One region of the Rummeliibacillus sp. TYF-LIM-RU47 genome, then DNA from elsewhere that is predicted to be linked to it. Evidence: riboswitches for the same ligand, from Rfam matches in the RefSeq annotation. Region 1 holds a riboswitch; each other region holds the start of a gene.

Region 1 (3,287 bases):
CTATGGAAGCTGTCATGGATAAAGCCATATAGTACAGGTCCTATCGCAGCTAGCAAATAACCGATGGATTGTGCAGTGCCTGAAAGCTCAGCTGCTTCTTGTGCGTTGCGAGAACGAAGGGAGAAAAGCATCATAGAAAGACTAAAGGATGCCCCTCCGGCGAATCCAATCATTAACATCCATAACAATGTAAGCTCTGTCCAATTCATAAATATACCTGCAAAGCCTGCAAAGTAAAACAGTGACAATAATGCAACGAGCGGCCTTTGGTCAGCTTTTTTACCTGCAAGAATCGGGGTTAAAAAAGTCATTGGCAATTGTGCTATCTGTAGAATAGAAAACATCCATCCCGCTTTGCTCGGGCTCATGCCTTGGGTTTCAAGCAGTCCTGGAATCCAAGTAGCCGTCGTATAAAACAACAGGGATTGTAGCCCCATCGTGAAGGTAATAGCCCATGTAAGAGGATACTTCCACATAGGTTTATTACGTTGAGAAGGTTCATTGCTGTTTATTACCTTCACATGATTCCGCAATTGTGGTAGCCATACTATGATAGCGAGAATGGCCAGAATACCCCAACAGGCAAGAGCTCCTTTCCATCCGATTGTTGTTTCTGCTATTGGATTGCTCACGCCTGCTGCTATACTGGCGGATAGGTTCATGGAAACAGAATAAAGTGCTGTTAACAATCCTACTTGAAGAGGAAACTTTAATTTAATAAGAGCAGGCAAGAGGACATTGCCAAATGAAATAGCAACTCCGATGATAATCGTTCCAAAGAATAAGAAAAAGACACTGCCCGCTGAACGCATTAAGATACCAATAGCCAAAAGTATTAAGGCTGATAACAATGTTCTTTCAAATCCAAAACGTCGTGAAATTTTAGGGACAAATGGTGAGACAACTGCAAATGCAAGCAAGGGGATAGTTGTAATCAATCCCGCCCACACATTTGATATAGTGAGCTCTTCTTTAATATCTGCAATAATAGGGCCAACAGCAGTGAGAGGGGATCGCAATGTTGTGGCGATAAAGATAATACCGAGCACTAAAAGCCATGTTTTTTTGTCCCATGACAGCTTCTTGTTTCGGTTCGTAGCTTGTTCTGAAGCCAAAGGAAATCCTCCTTTTGAATTTATAATAGATAATAAAAACGTACAGGAATCATTTTGCTTTATCAATATTTGTTTTACAAAACATGTCCACTTCTTTCTAAAATATAGTAATTTTCTATTTACCCTTGTAGTTATGTGCTTAATATATTACAATGTAGGTAACTTAAAACTATATATTGCATGCCTCATCCAATAGATGAGGTAGAGGTCGCGGTATTCATGAGTATAATCGACGAGGCGAGAAAGCGTTTAGGACTCGATTAAAAAGGGAATATTGCCGAAGTACAAGCAAGCTTTTTATTGCTAGTGCTGGGGCTGCTATCGAAAGGTGCAGAACTGTCACGCCAAAGTCGGCGTGTTGAGCTATCTTGATCAAGGTTGATGGGGAATTCGGACGCCATCTCAGTTATATATGTGATGGCTTTTTTATTTAAATTTTAGCTGTAATAGACAGCGGCGAAGAATACCTTCAGCTCGACCTTTTCTTGCAATGAAAAACGGAAAGAGGAGAGTTATGAATAGAGTAGAAACACATACAAATGCAGGAATACGAACAAACATTAAACATGATTCTCATTCAAATACACAACAGAAACTGAAACGCAGCTTAAAAAGTCGCCATATTTCCATGATTTCACTTGGCGGTACAATCGGTACAGGCCTACTTTTAGCAAGCGGCAACTCAGTTGCAGAAGCGGGTCCCGGAGGAGCACTGTTAGCTTATGGACTAATTGGTGTAATGGTATTTTTCCTTATGACAAGTTTAGGGGAAATGGCCGCTTATATGCCTGTATCAGGATCATTCAGCACATATGCTTCCAAATTTGTTGATCCTTCATTAGGATTCGCGCTTGGTTGGAATTATTGGTACAACTGGGCAGTAACGATTGCAGCTGAAATTTCAGCTGTAGCGATTGTTATGAAATATTGGTTCCCACACACACCTTCATTTATTTGGAGCGCTGCATTTCTTATAATTATCTTTACTTTAAACTTTTTGTCAGTAAAAAGTTTTGGTGAAAGCGAATATTGGTTTGCGCTTATCAAAGTAGCAACAATTATTATATTTATTATCATTAGTTTCTTAATGATTTTTGGTATTCTCGGCGGACATGCTCCTGTTGGATTTACTAATTTCTTTAAAGGCGACGCGCCTTTCCATGGTGGATTTTTTGCTACATTAGGCATTTTCTTAGCTGCAGGCTTCTCCTTCCAAGGGACAGAATTGCTTGGGATTACAGCTGGTGAAACGGAAAATCCAGAAAAAACAATCCCACAGGCTGTACGCTCGGTCTTTTGGCGAATTCTATTGTTTTATGTTTTAGCTATCTTAGCGATCGGCTTATTAATTCCTTATACGGATGCACGTTTAGCAAATAGCGATGACGTGGCAGTAAGTCCTTTTACATTAATATTTGAAAATGCAGGCATTGCCTTTGCTGCTTCTGTGATGAACGCAGTTATCCTTACAGCGATTCTTTCAGCCGGCAACTCAGGGTTATATGCAGCATCTCGTACATTACGTGAATTAGCAATGGAAGGTAATGCACCGAAGATTTTCAAAAAACTAAACAACCGCGGTGTTCCTGTTGCAGCACTTGTTTTAACAGTAGCAGTGGCTTGTTTATCCTTTTTGGCATCACTTTTTGGATCTGGTACAGTGTATATCTGGCTCTTAAATGCTTCTGGTATGTGCGGTTTCATTGCATGGCTTGGTATAGCGACCAGTCATTATCGTTTCCGAAAAGCATTTGTGGCACAGGGTCGTGATCTCTCAGAGTTGCCGTATCGCTCTAAATTTTTCCCATTTGGCCCGATTTTTGCCTTTGTCCTTTGTGCGATCGTTATCTTAGGGCAAAACTACACAGCGTTTACAGGCGACCATATTGATTGGTATGGCATCCTAGTATCCTATATTGGCTTGCCAATCTTCCTTATTATCTGGTTTGGCCATAAACTGAAATGTAAAACAAAGGTTGTACGTCTAGAAGAAGCAGATCTGACAACGAAACGCCAAGTACAATAATTTAAATCTTGAAAGCTAATCTATCAACGTTGGTAGATTAGCTTTTTTATTGTGAATTGAGCCGTTTCGTTTAATATAATGTTCGCTTTTTAAATGTTTCTATCATAATAAATAATCTATTTATTCGGATTTGGGTTATTTACCAA
Region 2 (3,287 bases), on a different contig from region 1:
GTTAATACAGCGCAGCAGTGTTGATTTCCCTGAGCCCGAAGAGCCAATCACACAAACTACTTCACCCTCCTTAACAGAAAAGTTAATATCTCTTAATACCTCATGTGATCCAAAGGATTTATTGAGATGCATGATATCGATAATGTTTTCCATAGAATCCCTCTCCTTTGTTATTATGATGCCTTCTGTCCGCTCAGCATTTCTTGATTATCTATTAGCTGATATGTTGCATTGCCGGCAAGTTTTCTTTCGAAATATCTCAATATTTGTGTCACTATAATAGTCATAATCAGATAAATGATACAGGCGACAAAGAATGACTCAAAGTAGCGGAAGTTATTTCCTGCAATCGTCTTCGTTTGGAAGAATAATTCGGTAACACCGATCACATTTAACACTGATGTATCTTTAATATTCATAATGTATTGATTGCTTGTAGCTGGCAAAATATTGCGCATTACCTGTGGCAAAACGACATGCACCATCGTTTTCCAATGATTCATACCAATCGCGCGTGCTGCTTCAAATTGTCCATTGTCGATGCTAATAATGCCACCTCGTACGATTTCTGCCATGTAAGCCCCTGTATTGAGAGAAACAATGAACATTGCCGCAAATGTACGGTTCATATCAATGTGAAATATCAGGTCAGAACCAAAGTAAACAACCATCGCCTGCACAATCATTGGGGTTCCGCGGAAAAATTCCACATATACCGATAAAATGATGCTTACGCATTTTAAAAATACTCTTTTAATTCTACTTTTGCTTTTCGGGATTGTATGAATAATACCGATGATTAAGCCAATTAAGGCGCCAAAAATTGTACCAACTGTCGCAATGAGCAACGTCATCCATGCGCCTCTTAAAAACATTGGCCAGTTATTGACGATAATCTCTATAAACCATTCTAAACTCATCTATTTTCCTCCTCCAAACAGCGCCTTAACAGATGCTTATGTCTCTCCTATAACAAAGCTTTAATACATGCCGTATCCTTTAGGCGTAAATATTACATGTTAAAGCGCGATTGATGCAAAGCTAGTGAAAGCTGAAGAGCACTTTCACTAAGTGAACTTTTGCATTATTTGGCTGCTGGTTGTTGTTTAATGGCATCATCCATCATTTTTGTACGCTCTTCTTCTGAGATGCCTTTTAGTATTTCATTGATTTTCTTTGTTAATTTGCTATCTTTCGGTATACCCACTGCTGTTTGTGTATCTTCCGCGGCTGTTTTAAATCCTTTGCCGTCGCTAAATTCAACCATTTTAAATTGATCATTGGCTGAAGTTGCTGATACTGCTTCTGGTTTCTCTGAAACATATGCATCCATCTTGCCTGCTTGTAAAGCCACGCGCATAGCGGAGAAATTATCCGTTGCTGTTTGTTTTTTCACGCCTGGAATTTGATCAATAACTGTATAGTGGAATGTATTTAATTGAGCTGTTACTCTTGCCCCTTTAAAGTCTTCAATTGAAGTAGCATTTTCATATTTACTTCCTTTTTTAACGACCATCACTAGATGAGATGTATAGTAATTGTCAGAGAAGTCGATTGTCTTTTTGCGTTCTTCAGTAGGAGACATCCCTGCAATAATCGCATCTATCTTACCTGAAGCTAAAGCTGGCACTAAACCGTCCCATTCCATTTTAGAAATGACAAGTTTTTTCCCTAAGCCATCTGCAATTTTTTTGGCAATTTGAACATCATACCCACCTGCATACTCAGCGTTCCCTTGAATGGCAACCGCACCATTAGAATCGTCACTTTGCGTCCAGTTAAACGGCGGATAACCTGCTTCCATGCCGACTGTAAATGTGTCGCTTCCTTTGCTGCCTGAAGACTTTGCATCACCAGATTCTTTAGAACTGCACCCTGTTAGAATTAGCACAGCAATTAGTAACATGCTTGATAACAGTGTTCCTATTTTTTTCATATTGATCTCTCCCTTTTTTCTAAATAAAAAAGACTAGAATTATAGACCTGAGTTGAACTCAGGGCTACGTAATTCTAGTCCTAAATCCTCTACTTATATCCCAATTTGAGATAGCACAACTCAATAAACCATAGAAATTTATTGAGACAGTCCTGCAGTTATTCACTGCAGACCCAGCATACAACAATGAGAAACTTGTTACACACTTCGGCAATATTTCCTTCTTCTTAGACTCATCGCTTTCTCTAACTCCACTAAGAACTAATAAATACTGCGCCTCTACCTCACCGTATAAGTGAGGCTATATTTAGTTATGTTTTAAACAGTCTACAATAGGGATGGAATGGATGTCAATAATATTTCAACAATTTAAAAGATTCTAGCCATCAATCTTCCTCATATTCTTCTTCTGCATAATAGACTTCCCCGCTCATGGCATTAATAGCCATGATTTCTTTTCCAGCTGGAAATTCTGCTTCATAAGTCAAATCATATATAATTAGGTCTTCATCTTCTTCATCATTGACCTCAGTTCGTGCAAGATGCATTTCCAGCTGTTCTTTAAATTTAGCGTCGGCTTCCTCTAAAGGCAGGACTGGTACAATGTCTAGGGTATTTAACTTCCCTTCGTTTGGCAACAGCAGCGAACATTCACGAATAATCCCCGTATATTTCCCTACATTGATATGAATGGTGTAATCACTTAATAGGACACCCTTATGCTGTCTTATAAATGAAAATGTTGTGTATGGCTCAAAGTCAAAGTTTTCGTCAAACTCATCATCTTCTTCTAACTCCAACTCTTCAAAGAATTGTCGTTCCTCTTCTGACAAGTCTTCTTCTGTTATTATGCCATATGACGAATATTCCATTTCCCCTTGCTGTACTTCTAACAGGTACTTTTCATGGACATCGCCCACAATCGCCTCTAGGAACATTTTTGCTTTATTAGCTAATGTAGCTTCTGGCAGTTCTTCTTTCTGCTCTTCCCACTCTACCAGCGATTCGTATTCCATAAACATAGAATCTATGTTTTCAATTTTAATAACAGGTTCTTCTTCATCGGTGTTTTTCGAATTGCCTATATACCAAAAACGATTTGCTCCGTCCTCAATCAATTGCATATCATCAGTTACACCAAGCAATGTTTTTACACTCTCGGTTACTGTAACGGGCTCAAAGGAATTAGCATTTTGCTCCCCATATTCCATAAAATCCTCTTCGTATTGGAGACTACCGTCTACATGTACTCTAAAAGTGCCACTTTTTGGTTTGTAGAGAAGCTGTAATTCCCCATTCAAGTCTGCAATCGCAAGTTCGACAAGCGGTTGTTCAAAAAGAATTTCCCTAG
Region 3 (3,287 bases), on a different contig from region 1:
TCAAAAAGGTGTTCCAGGACATGTGGGGATTCGCTACGAAACGACACCCCATTTAAAAATCAATAAACCAAATCAAGAAAGTCGTTTTTATACACTGAACGTTAAAAAAGATACGAAGTTTAAATTTGAGTTAACGGGTTCTGGAAAAATGCTATTATACGATCACAACCATCACCTAGTGAAAAAAGCAACCATCGCAGAAGGAACTGATAAACGGGAGTTTGTTTATACCGTGAAAAAAGGCCGTTATAGCCTCAAAGCTCCTTTGACTATTAAAGTTACACCGAAATAAAAGGTATTCGCTAATTAAATCAGTAGAAAAGGAGAATCTTGCGAAAAAAGATTCTCCTTTTCTTATGTTCAAAATTTAAAAGGAAGAATCACCCTTTATTCAGAAAAAGCAGCCTCCCCATAAGGCGGAAGCTGCTTATTTAATGCTTTTTTATTGGGGTTCCTCCGCTTCGGCGATTGCTTTGGTTTGATGGACCGTGCCGCGTGGATGGTTAGGAGGTGCATAGATTGAATACAGCTTGATTGGCTTGTTGCCTGTATTGGTTAGATTATGCCATGTACCAGCTGGAACGAAAAAGACATAATCATTCCGCACTGGTTGCTGGAAGTCTAAGAACTGTTTATTCTTACCCATTTGTACAAGGCCTTCGCCTTCTTCAATGCGAATAAACTGGTCCGTATGCGGGTGAATCTCCAAACCAATATCTCCTCCGACCGGAATGCTCATCAGAGTAAGCTGCAAATGCTCACCGGACCATAGCGCTGTGCGGTAGTTTGTGTTTTGTTTTGTTGCTGTGTCTATATTGAGAGCAAAAGGTGCTGGACCATAATCTCTTAAATAAACACTATTCGGACTTTGGTAGGTTTGCTGGTATTGATTTTGAAACTGGTAAGGGGAGGGGCTATTCGGATAATAGCCGTGGGTTGTTCCGCAAGATGGACAATGATAGTGATACAAAACATCATTCCTTTTTTTACTATACTGTACGCTTCTCGCGGAACTTTGGTGCCTATTTTAAATTAACTTTTTAAAGCTGTGTCTTCTTTACATACAGTCTGCAATAGATGCTGCAACTCAGTAGTTTCTTCTTCATTAAGGGGTATTAAAGGCAAACGTACACCGCCTACTGCTATTCCTCTCAGATTCAGTCCGGCTTTTACAGGGCAAGGGTTAGGTGCGCTAAATAGTCCTTTGAATATAGGGAGAAGCCTACGATGATCTACCGCAGCTTCCATCACATTCCCGTTTTTAAACTTTTCCATCATCGCTTGCATTTCATTTCCAATAATATGGGAAGATACAGAAATAACGCCAGTAGCGCCAATCGATAAAGATGGCAGTGTTAAATGGTCTTCTCCTGTATAGACACTGAAATCATTGGGTGTTTTTGTAATGAGTTCAGCCATTGCATCCAAATTTCCGCTCGCATCTTTAATGGACACGATGTTATTAATCGCGGCAAGGCGAGTGACTGTTTCAACGGATAGATTGACAACACTTCTTCCAGGGATATTGTAGAGAATGATTGGTAGCTGCGTTGAATCCGCAATTGCTTTGAAGTGCTGATAAAGACCTTCTTGTGATGGTTTATTATAGTAAGGTGCAACAAGCATGATTCCATCCACCCCAGTATCTTCAGCAGATTTAGTCAGTTCAATGGATGCCCTTGTATTATTAGATCCGGTGCCTGCAATAACAGGAACCCTATGGTTTACTTCATCTACGACAAATTGAAATAAACTGATTTTTTCTGCCGTTGTGAGTGTAGGGGATTCACCTGTAGTGCCAGCTACCACAATGCCATCTGAGCCGTTTTCGATAAGATAATTAATCAGCTCACGAGTAGCTCTAAAGTCAATATTTCCTTGTTGGTCAAATGGGGTCACCATCGCCGTTATAATTCTTCCAAAATTCATTGCTTCTCCACTTCCTTTTCATTTTTTGGAGAAGGGCAGTATAGAAAATGACGCAAAAAAAGCAGCAACGTGATGTGACTACGTTGCTGCGAGAATTCATAAAGTCATCTCCATGCGTACGATAGCCCTCCATATAGTTTCCTACATGACAGTCCTGTGTTTATTCAACAACAGGCCCAGCAATAGAGAAATATGAGTTTCTCTAAGCTTCGGCAAATTCCCCTTTCCACTGCAGTAGTCGGATCTCATCATCCTCTTGCAGCTTACTCATGGTTTTTGCGCCTCTATCCTTATTTCAAAAGATATTGAAATAAGTGAATATTCAATTACAGAAAGTATAGCAGTCTAGCTATGCTTTTACAAGATAGAAAGCTAAATATTATTATATTTCTCTGTTTTTAATATCGGCATTCATATTGCCAGCTGTAAGCGTATCATCAAGATTGTTCTTTTTAAGGTCATTATCGTTTTGATTTGCAGGGTCGTACAATTCTTGCTCTGTAATAGCACCACGATTTGCAGCATCTACATCGCTATCTGTAACAGAAGCATCACCAGTCGTTTCAATGCGTGCTTCCTCGCGTTTTAGATTATCAGTGACTTGTTCTGTTTCGGTCACTTGTTTTTTACCAATGACTACTTCTTCGTTTACCACTGGTCTTTTAGTCACTTCAATTTGTTCTTCGACGATTGGAATACGGATGGTGTCGTCTTCGCCCATTGGAGCATAAGCATCTGTAGTGGCAGCTGCTTCATCGGTAACTTTTCGTCTTTCCACATATACTTCATCGTGTGTGACAGGTACATTGACTGTTTGTGGTTCTTCCACAACATCTTTGTGAACTTCAACCTCACCAGTTTGTACTTGGTCTTTTTCAACATCAAGTTGTTCTTTGCGCAATTTTAATGTTTGCTCATCTGCCACTGTATTATTAACATCCACTGTATCATTAGTAGCTACTGTGGTATCAAGACCTACATTTGCCTCTTGGTTGTCTACTGGTGTTAGTGGGTCAGCAGTGCCTAAAAGGGCATCATCTTCTTTGTTTGCTAAAAGTAGAATACGGCCATCGTTAATATCGCGTTCGTAGCGACGAGCAGATTCTTCATCAAAGCCAAGTGTTAAGAAATATTCGTAATAAGATGCATGGTCCACATCTGTGTGGAAATCACCTTTAAATACTGCTGCTAGGCGATCGAAGAAACCTTCATCTTCTTCCATATTGCGACCACCGACATCTTCTGTTAGTACACCTGTTTCATTTTTTACGACTGATGGAGCAGAAGGGAAGTTTGTTGTATTAAGTGCAATTGAGAAATCGTCAGTTGCATATCCTTTTTGACGATATTCATCAATA

Evidence for each region. A riboswitch is a leader RNA that binds a small molecule or an ion and turns the genes downstream of it on or off. The one in region 1 is predicted to bind lysine.
Region 2: another riboswitch for lysine. It lies ahead of F0527_RS14180 (transporter substrate-binding domain-containing protein); the one in region 1 lies ahead of F0527_RS16175 (amino acid permease).
Region 3: another riboswitch for lysine. It lies ahead of dapA (4-hydroxy-tetrahydrodipicolinate synthase); the one in region 1 lies ahead of F0527_RS16175 (amino acid permease).

Annotation. Positions count from the first base shown of each region.
Region 1 is NZ_VVIR01000007.1:3,525-6,811, reverse strand. It holds gene F0527_RS16180 (CynX/NimT family MFS transporter) at 1-1,115, opposite strand, end outside; lysine riboswitch at 1,310-1,489, shown strand; gene F0527_RS16175 (amino acid permease) at 1,630-3,141, shown strand.
Region 2 is NZ_VVIR01000004.1:109,468-112,754, reverse strand. It holds gene F0527_RS14190 (amino acid ABC transporter ATP-binding protein) at 1-153, opposite strand, end outside; gene F0527_RS14185 (amino acid ABC transporter permease) at 174-920, opposite strand; gene F0527_RS14180 (transporter substrate-binding domain-containing protein) at 1,085-1,936, opposite strand; lysine riboswitch at 2,040-2,226, opposite strand; gene F0527_RS14175 (hypothetical protein) at 2,323-3,287, opposite strand, start outside.
Region 3 is NZ_VVIR01000003.1:80,666-83,952, reverse strand. It holds gene F0527_RS17125 (hypothetical protein) at 1-292, shown strand, start outside; gene F0527_RS13030 (cupin domain-containing protein) at 443-970, opposite strand; gene dapA (4-hydroxy-tetrahydrodipicolinate synthase) at 1,033-1,929, opposite strand; lysine riboswitch at 2,044-2,224, opposite strand; gene F0527_RS13020 (YsnF/AvaK domain-containing protein) at 2,312-3,287, opposite strand, start outside.